Regions from separate parts of the Xenorhabdus littoralis genome, predicted to be linked through region 2. Evidence: predicted binding sites of a transcription regulator. Region 2 holds the regulator's gene; each other region holds the start of a gene.
The links. Region 2 encodes PurR, which represses purine synthesis genes. Its sites were predicted from a motif close to CANGCAAACGTTTGCNTG; they were not measured.
Positions count from the first base shown of each region.

Region 1: a site for PurR is predicted at 1,471-1,488, ahead of purM (phosphoribosylformylglycinamidine cyclo-ligase). Genes of this name have one in related genera too.
Region 3: a site for PurR is predicted at 1,553-1,570, ahead of gcvT (glycine cleavage system aminomethyltransferase GcvT). Genes of this name have one in related genera too.

Region 1 covers NZ_VCDP01000035.1:111,679-114,895, forward strand. The annotation lists gene purN (phosphoribosylglycinamide formyltransferase) at 1-358, opposite strand, end outside; gene purM (phosphoribosylformylglycinamidine cyclo-ligase) at 355-1,407, opposite strand; gene upp (uracil phosphoribosyltransferase) at 1,634-2,260, shown strand; gene uraA (uracil permease) at 2,392-3,217, shown strand, end outside.
Region 2 covers NZ_VCDP01000067.1:58,607-61,823, forward strand. The annotation lists gene sodB (superoxide dismutase [Fe]) at 1-202, shown strand, start outside; gene purR (HTH-type transcriptional repressor PurR) at 681-1,706, shown strand; gene punR (DNA-binding transcriptional activator PunR) at 1,710-2,618, opposite strand; gene punC (purine nucleoside transporter PunC) at 2,742-3,217, shown strand, end outside.
Region 3 covers NZ_VCDP01000037.1:17,908-21,124, forward strand. The annotation lists gene gcvH (glycine cleavage system protein GcvH) at 1-285, opposite strand, end outside; gene gcvT (glycine cleavage system aminomethyltransferase GcvT) at 352-1,449, opposite strand; gene ubiI (FAD-dependent 2-octaprenylphenol hydroxylase) at 1,821-3,053, opposite strand; gene ubiH (2-octaprenyl-6-methoxyphenyl hydroxylase) at 3,068-3,217, opposite strand, start outside.

The DNA.
Region 1 (3,217 bases), on a different contig from region 2:
GCAGGCCGGGATATTTTGGCAATAGAGAAGGGTGGATATTCAGTAGCCTCCCCTGATAGTGCTGCACAAAATCAGGCGATAGAATTCTCATGTAACCAGCCAAAACCACTAAGTCTGGTTCATATTGGTCAATGGCCTTGAGTAAAGCAATATCATAGCTTATGCGATCCGCATAAGCTTTTGGATCGAGAAAATGGGCGGAGATACCGGCTTGTTCAGCACGTTGCAGGCCATAGGCGTCAGCATTATTACTGAAGACTGCCGAAATATGCCCATTAATCCGGTTTTGCTGGCAGGCATCTATGATGGATTGAAGATTACTGCCATTGCCTGAGACTAAAACCACTATTTTTTTCATGACTTGCCTTTGCTGATGACAACAGGTTGTTCATCAGCGTTGAGTCCGGCAATTGAACCAATCTGCCATGCGTGTTCACCAGCCGCTTTTAAATGCGAGATAGCCTGTTCTGCCTGAGATTGGGGTAGCGCGATAATCATACCCACGCCGCAGTTAAATGTGCGGTACATTTCGTGGTCACTGACATTGCCTGCCTGCTGTAACCATGTAAAAATTGCAGGCCACTGCCAACTGTCAGCATTGATTCTGGCCTGCATATTTTCAGGCAGAACACGAGGAATGTTTTCCCAAAAGCCGCCACCCGTCAGGTGTGAAATTGCATGAACCTCAATTTTTTCAATCAGTTCAAGAACAGATTTAACATAAATCCGAGTTGGAGCAAGCAGATGATCTGCCAGAGACTTTCCTTCAAGCTCAGTCATTTCAGGATTTGTCTGGCTCACTTCGAGGATTTTGCGGACCAGAGAATAACCGTTGGAGTGTGGTCCACTGGATGCCAGCGCAATCAGTGCATCTCCGACCTGAACTTGGCTGCCATCAATAATTTCTGATTTTTCGACGACGCCGACACAAAAACCAGCAACGTCATAATCTTCGCCATGATACATGCCGGGCATTTCGGCTGTTTCACCACCGACCAACGCACAGCCAGACTGTTTACACCCTTCCGCAATACCGGTAATCACACTGGATGCGGTATCAATATCCAGTTTTCCTGTGGCAAAGTAATCCAGGAAGAAAAGTGGCTCAGCGCCCTGAACAACCAGATCATTGACACACATAGCGACCAAATCAATTCCGATGGTATCATGGCGTTTCAAATCCATGGCCAGACGCAGTTTGGTGCCAACACCATCAGTACCAGAAACCAAAATAGGTTCACGATATTTCTGAGGCAGGGCACATAATGCGCCAAAACCACCCAACCCTCCCATGACTTCCGGACGGCGGGTCTGTTTTACGACACCTTTGATACGATTGACTAAGGCATTACCAGCATCGATATCGACACCAGCATCTTTATAGCTAAGAGAGGTTTTGTTGGTCACTGCGTAGCTCCCAGGCGGTTACATTTGAATGAATAAAACAGAGCGGGGTTGATTCTAACAGTCTAAGCAAACGTTTGCGATAGCTTTGTAAAGGTTTTATGTCAGATAAAAAGAGAAGAAAAACACTTGTGATTGATAAAAGTCAATAGATTGATAGTGGCACAATGCCTAAAAGGAGGTATAATCCCGCGATTTTTTTATCTGCTGGCTAGATTAGGAGAACCCCATGAAGATCGTTGAGGTTAAACACCCGCTTGTTAGACATAAACTTGGCCTGATGCGAGATCATGATATAAGCACCAAACGCTTTCGTGAATTGGCCTCAGAGGTAGGTAGTCTTCTGACATATGAAGCAACTGCTGACTTAGAAGTTGAAAAAGTGACCATCGAAGGATGGTGCGGTCCGGTAGAGATAGACCAGATTAAAGGAAAGAAAATTACGGTAGTGCCAATCCTGCGGGCAGGATTGGGCATGATGGATGGAGTGCTGGAAAATATTCCAAGTGCGCGGATCAGCGTGGTTGGCGTGTATCGTGATGAAAAAACACTCGAGCCCGTGCCTTATTTTCAAAAATTGGTTTCCGATATTAATGAACGTATGGCGTTGATTGTCGATCCAATGTTGGCAACAGGTGGTTCGATGATTGCCACTATTGATCTATTGAAGAAGGCGGGTTGCCCTGCGATCAAGGTTCTGGTTTTGGTTGCTGCGCCGGAAGGTATCGCCGCATTGGAAAAAGCCCACCCGGATGTTGAACTTTATACTGCCTCGATCGATGAACGCCTTAATGAACATGGATACATCGTCCCTGGCCTAGGGGATGCAGGCGACAAACTATTCGGTACTAAATAATATGTACAGCCGACTGAGAAGTCGGCTTTTTTTTGTTTCTAGCAAGATGATATATACCCAATTGCTTTCAAATTGCGGTGCTGCCAACAAAACAGCAATTTGAAAGGTAAAGGGATAAGAGGATATGAGTAATGACCCGTCGGACCATTGGGATAGATGAGAGACCTTCTCTGGCACAAACTATTCCATTAAGTTTACAGCATCTATTTGCCATGTTTGGGGCAACCGTTTTGGTTCCCATTTTATTTAAAGTTAATCCCGCCACAATTTTGCTCTTCAACGGCATTGGAACATTACTGTATCTGGTTATTTGCAAAGGGAGAATTCCAGCTTACTTAGGTTCCAGTTTTGCGTTTATTTCGCCTGTGCTGTTGTTACTGCCTCTGGGATATGAATTGGCATTGGGCGGGTTTATTGTTTGTGGCTTTTTGTTCTGTTTGGTTGCCCTGATTGTTAAAGTTGCGGGAAGAGGCTGGATCAATGTGATGTTCCCACCTGCGGCGATGGGGGCTATCGTTGCGGTCATCGGCTTGGAATTAGCGGGTGTTGCTGCTGATATGGCGGGTTTGCGTCCGGCGGCAGGCACGGATGTCAATCTGACCAATCTGACTATATCCCTGGTGACGTTGGGTGTGACTATCTTGGGTTCGGTGATGTTCCGTGGTTTTATGGCGATTATCCCGATTCTGATTGGTGTGCTGGTGGGTTATGCGTTGTCATTCTTCATGGGTGTTGTGGATTTGACACCAGTACGTGAAGCACCGTGGTTTGCATTACCGACGTTTTATACCCCGCGTTTTGAGTGGTTTGCCATCATGACGATTTTACCTGCCGCGTTGGTGGTCATTGCAGAACATGTTGGGCATCTGGTAGTGACAGCAAATATCGTTCAGAAAGATTTGCTGCAAAATCCGGGTTTGCATCGTTCGATGTTTGCGAATGGTTTCTCAACGATAT
Region 2 (3,217 bases):
GGTCAAGAAAACTGACGGCAGCCTGGCTATCGCCAATACTTCCAACGCAGCAACTCCATTGACTGGCGAAGATAAACCAGTTCTGACCGTTGACGTATGGGAACACGCGTATTACATCGATTATCGCAATGCACGTCCTCAATATCTGGAGCACTTCTGGGCTCTGGTCAACTGGGAATTCGTTGAAAAAAATCTGGCTTAATGAGATAAATTCTCGCGCCAATTTTAAATAACAAAGGGCAGGTTTTCCCATTCAGGAATGCATGAATATCGGAAATCTGCCCTTGAATCAGGCCAGTATACACTTCAATTCTTTTTCTGGATCTTGGTTAGATCAGACAAAGACTCCCCAAAAAAACAATCATTATTAATGCACTACAGGCAGTCAATAACCCCAATTTAAGATCTGTATCCATAGAACATCCTCAAGTGAAAGTTAAGCTTCAGCGATACCATAAATTTTAAGTGATTATTCATCATGATGATTAAGTATCGCACTGTGATATTTGATACATATACTTTATAGCATCGATTATTACTTTCACTTTTGCGCTAGATCAGACAAAATTCAGGGTTTATCGTTAAATTATTGCCAGTTGCCCTCCCATATATAACTATACTGGCAAACAACTAACAAAGATCTGTAAATTTAGACCATAAGGTCAGGAGTCCTTTTTATCATGGCAACGATTAAAGATGTGGCTAAACGCGCTGGTGTTTCAACCACAACCGTATCCCATGTTATCAATAAAACCCGTTTCGTCGCCGAAGATACAAAGACCGCAGTTTGGGCGGCCATTAAAGAACTGAATTATTCACCCAGCGCCGTTGCCCGTAGTTTGAAAGTTAACCATACTAAATCTATCGGATTGCTGGCGACATCAAGTGAAGCCCCTTATTTTGCTGAAATCATAGAATCTGTTGAAAATAGCTGCTACAGCAAAGGCTATACACTAATTTTATGTAATTCTCATAACGATCCCGATAAACAAAAAGCTTATCTCGCCATGTTGGCGCAAAAGCGCGTAGATGGTTTGCTGGTAATGTGTTCAGAATACCCGGAGCAACTTTTGGGGATGCTGGAAGACTACCGCAATATTCCCATGGTGGTTATGGATTGGGGAGAATCCAGAGGAGATTTTACCGATGCAATTATTGATAACGCTTTTCATGGTGGTTACCTAGCTGGTCGCTATCTTATTGAACGCGGTCATCGGGATATTGCGGCTATTCCTGGGCCATTAGCCAGAAATACCGGGGGCGGGCGTCACCAAGGTTTTCTCAAGGCGCTGAAAGAAGGCAATATTGCCATTCGGGATGAGTGGATAGTTCAGGGTGATTTTGAACCGGAATCCGGTTATCAAGCTATGTGTAAGATCCTGAACCAGAAACATCGTCCTACTGCGGTTTTTTGCGGTGGGGATGTCATGGCAATGGGTGCGATTTGTGCGGCTGATGAGCTAGGATTACGTGTTCCACAAGATATTTCTATCATTGGTTATGACAATATCCGTAATGCCCGCTACTTTACACCAGCCTTAACAACCATCCACCAGCCCAAAGAACGTTTGGGACAAATGGCCTTTTCAATGTTATTGGACAGAATAGTCAATAAACGTGAGGATGCACAGACTATTGAAGTCCACCCACGTCTCGTTGAGCGACGCTCTGTCGCAGATGGACCATTTATTGACTATCGCCGTTAATCGTTAATTTTCTTGTAACCATTCAGCATTAAGTGTTTCTCTATCTCCGAGATAATCAAGCAACCAACTTAATGCTGGAGAATGGCTTTTTTGTGACCAAGCCAAGCAACATGGACTATCAGGTAATGGTTGTTCGAGTTCGAGTGTGGTCAGTTTGCCTTTACGGATGAGTGGTAGTGCCCGGTGCTCAGGCACCATTCCCACGCACAATCCATCCATGAGGCAATTCAAACCGGCATCCCAATCGGGAACGACCAATCGCCTTTGGTTATCCACAGCCCATGTATTGCGCTTAGGTAAATTACGTGATGTATCCTCAAGACACAGACTGGGATAAGGTCGCATTTGGTCGTCATTTAATTTTTCCGCTATCCTCACCAAATCATGCTCAGGACTGGCTACACATAACCAAGGCATAAACCCCATATCCCTGAAACTATATCGTTCACCGACGGGCGAAGCACGTGTTGCGCCAATAGCCAGATCTACCCGCCCATCTACTAGCGCATCCCAGACGCCATTGAAAACTTCAGGATAGATAAACAATTCTATGTCGGGAAAATGTCGATAAAAATCCAGAATTAACCGGAGAGTCCGCTCAGGCTTTACAACTTGATCAACCGCGATACTAAATTGTCCCCGCCAGCCGTTAGCAACTTGCTGGCATAGATGTCTGGTGTGATTCATTTTTTTGATAACAGAACGAGCTTCCTTGACAAAAATAGCGCCTGCTTCAGTTAAATCCACATCACGATGACGACGTTCAAATAGCGGAACCGCTAACCATTCTTCAAGTTGTTTTACCGTATAGCTGATAGCAGAAGGTACGCGATGAAGTTCTGATGCTGCCGAACTGAAACTTCCTGTTCTGGCAACGGCATCAACGACTTCCAGAGAGTATTCAGACCACATAAATCTTCCTTTCAATTTTTTTCACAGCATGTTGCAAATATTACCGTTTCACAAGTAAAAAACATGCCATATAGAATAAGCCGATGACTTCCTTATCAATTACCACACCGATTTATTGACACAATGACAAACAATAAAAACTCAATTTCATTCATGTTTTATCTCGCCGGGCTGAGTATGCTCGGTTATTTGGCCATCGATATGTACCTACCTGCTTTTGGTGCCATGAGAGCAGAATTAGGTACATCAGAAAATGCCATTAGTGCGAGTCTCAGTATTTTTCTTGCTGGTTTTGCTTTTGCCCAACTGTTATGGGGACAATTATCTGACCACTTAGGAAGAAAACCTGTTCTTATTATCGGATTGTCTCTGTTTTCCATTAGCTGTTTAGGGATGCTCTGGATAACTGATGCCACACAGTTGCTTGTGCTGAGGTTCATTCAGGCTGTTGGTGTCTGTTCTGCTGCGGTTTCATGGCAGGCTTTGGTCGTTGATCGGTATGATGCAGAACGCGCTAAACGGGTTTTTGCGATGATTATGCCTCTGGTCGCGCTTTCCCCCGCCCTCGCACCTTTATTGGGCGCATGGTTGTTGTCACA
Region 3 (3,217 bases), on a different contig from region 2:
TTCACTGTTCACTAATTCAGGGGAGCCTTCCAAGCCAGGGTTAACAGCGATAACCTCGCCACTGAGCGGAGCATAGATATCAGACGCCGCTTTAACTGATTCCACCACGGCACAATCATCACCACTGCTTAACTCTGTGCCAACGTCAGGCAAATCAACGAATACCATATCCCCCAAGAGTTGCTGGGCATGTTCGGTAATACCTACTGTGTATTCTCCATTTCCTTCCGAGCGAACCCATTCATGTGATTCTGTATATTTTAATTCTGCTGGTACATGACTCATCGTTGCCATCTCCTTGTTTTAAAGTTAATGAAAACATTACAATAATCAAAACATCACGTTCAAAAATCACTCTACAAGTGGTTTACCCATCCGTACGAAGCCCGGTTTAACAACCTGAACAGGCATTTCTCGATTACGAATTTGGACAACCGCCTGTTCGCCAATGCCTTGCGGTACTCGTGCAAGGGCTATGCTAAATCCTAAGGTTGGGGAAAATGTTCCGCTGGTAATGACACCAGAACGAATTTCACCGGAGTCGTCTGTAAAACTGACAGTTAAGCCACCACGCAGAACACCCTTTTCACGCATGACCAGTCCAACCAATTGTTCGGTGCCTGTTTCACGCTGTCTTTCTAACGCTTCCCGGCCGATGAATTGGCGATCTTCCGGTTTCCACGCAATCGTCCATCCCATATTGGCCACCAGCGGCGAAATGGTTTCGTCCATTTCCTGACCATAAAGATTCATGCCCGCTTCAAGGCGCAATGTATCACGCGCCCCCAATCCCGCAGGTTTCACCCCCGCTGTCAACAGTTGCTGCCAGAAATCCACTGCCTGCTCTTTCGGTAACGCAATTTCATAACCCGCTTCACCGGTGTAACCCGTAGTGGCAATAAACAGATTGCCAGACTGAACACCAAAGAAAGGTTTCATGCCTATTACAGCCTGCTTTTGCTCATCACTTAGTAATGATTGAACTTTAGCTTGTGCATTCGGCCCTTGGACAGCGATGAGCGCTAAGTCATCACGCACCGTAATTTCGACGTCGTCGTGTTCAACATGTTGGCTAATCCACGCCAAATCTTTCTCACGGGTCGCTGAGTTAACTACCATGCGATAGAAGTCATCAGTGAAGAAATAAACAATCAGGTCATCAATCACACCACCGGAAGCATTCAGCATTCCGGTATAAAGTGCTTTGCCCTTTTCAGTTAATTTGGCGATATCATTTGCCAGAAGGTGGCGAAGAAAATCACGGCAACCAGCACCATGCAGATCCACAATAGTCATGTGGGAAACATCGAACATACCAGCATCAGTACGCACTGTATGATGCTCGTCGATTTGTGAACCATAATGCAGGGGCATCATCCAACCATGAAAATCTACCATGCGGGCTCCGCATGCCAGATGTTGGTCATACAATGGGGTGTGTTTTGACATTATTTCCCTCTTTCCATTCTTGACATGAAAACATTCGTAACCTGAAAAATATACGGCGTATTAACCGGCAGATGTTGGATCATGAAGCAAAGAATCGGTTAATCACGCAAACGATACCTTGTCATCAGAAGTTATCACTGAAAATAGAAATGGACCATAAAATAAATTAGCAGGGCTGGAGTGATAATCTGAAAAACCGTTCACTATCATGCAGAATTTTTGTCTAATTTATTGCGGCAGGACACTCATAATCGGCAATAAACGACAATAAATAATTTTTTTTGATTAGGAAATGGCTAAAGTGTGAAGTAAATCAACTGAACACACCTTAGCCTAATATGAGGAAAACTAATCCTAAATAAGAACCTGAATTAGATTTTTTCAACTGAAGGAGGTTGAGAAACAAGCCAATCGGGAAGGTCATTGAGTCCCATTGCATGGCGAAGCAATTGCGGTTTCAATCCTGGTAAGTTATCAGCCAGAGATAATCCAATTCCGCGCAATAGCTTTTTCGCAGGATTATTACCATCAAATAACTGACGGAATCCCTGCATTCCAGCCAACATCATCGCAGCACTGTGTTTGCGGCGGCGTTCATAACGTCCCAGATAAAGATACTGACCAATATCTTTTCCCTGTCGGTGCAAACGTCTCAATTCACCAATCAGTTCTGCGACATCCATAAAACCTAAGTTAACCCCCTGACCCGCCAGAGGATGGATTGTATGTGCTGCATCCCCTAATAATGCCAAACGGTGGGCAGCAAAGTTACGGGCATAGCGTCCCATCAGCGGAATGGTTTGTCGTTCACTTATCAGTTCGCATTGACCAAGATGCATATCAAAAGTCACGCTCAATTGCCGATTAAACCATTCAGGCTCCATAATCTTGCGCTGCTGTGCTGATTCCGCTGGCAATGACCAAACGATTGAACATAGGTAAGGATCTGAAAGCGGCAGGAAAGCCAATATTCCATCACTGTGAAAAACCTGACGTGCAACACCAGCATGAGGCTCTTCCGTTCGGATGGTCGCCACTAAAGCGTGGTGTTCATAATCCCAGAAAGCCAGTGGAATATCGGCATGTTGGCGCAGCCAAGAATGTGCTCCATCTGCACCGATGACCAGCCGCGAAGTCAGCATATTTCCGTCAGATAAAGTGATGAAAGCTTCATTTTCTCCCCAAGCGACATTACTGAAAGAGGATGGGGTAAAAATCGTTACATCTGGCAGGCTTTCCGCTCGTTGCCAAAGTGCCTGACGGATCACATGGTTTTCGATGATATACCCAAGGTGAGTAAGGCCATTTTCCGCCGCATTGAACTGAATACGACCGAAACTGTCTTGTTCCCAGACTTCCATTCCCTGATAAGCATTTGCTCTCATCGCGAGAATATTCTGCCAGACACCAAGCTGGGTTAGTAAACGCTCACTGGCTGCATTGATGGCAGAAACACGCAAGGCATGTTCATCACTGGCATCAAATGTTCCTGTTGATGGATGTTCTTCTACAATCGCGATGCGTAAACCGCTACCTTGCAAACCACAGGCCAGCGCAAGGCCGACCATACCGCCCCCTGCGATTACCACATCAAATGATTGCATGTTTTTATTTCCTCTTAATCTGCCAATGGTGACTGGGCAACCCAACCCAATGTCTGGCGGGCAAATAGATCCCGCATCGGTGGTAATATTTCCATCGTCATCAGGCCAATATTACGCCCTATTTTTAACGGCAAGTAATCATTGGCGAATAATCTGACCAACCC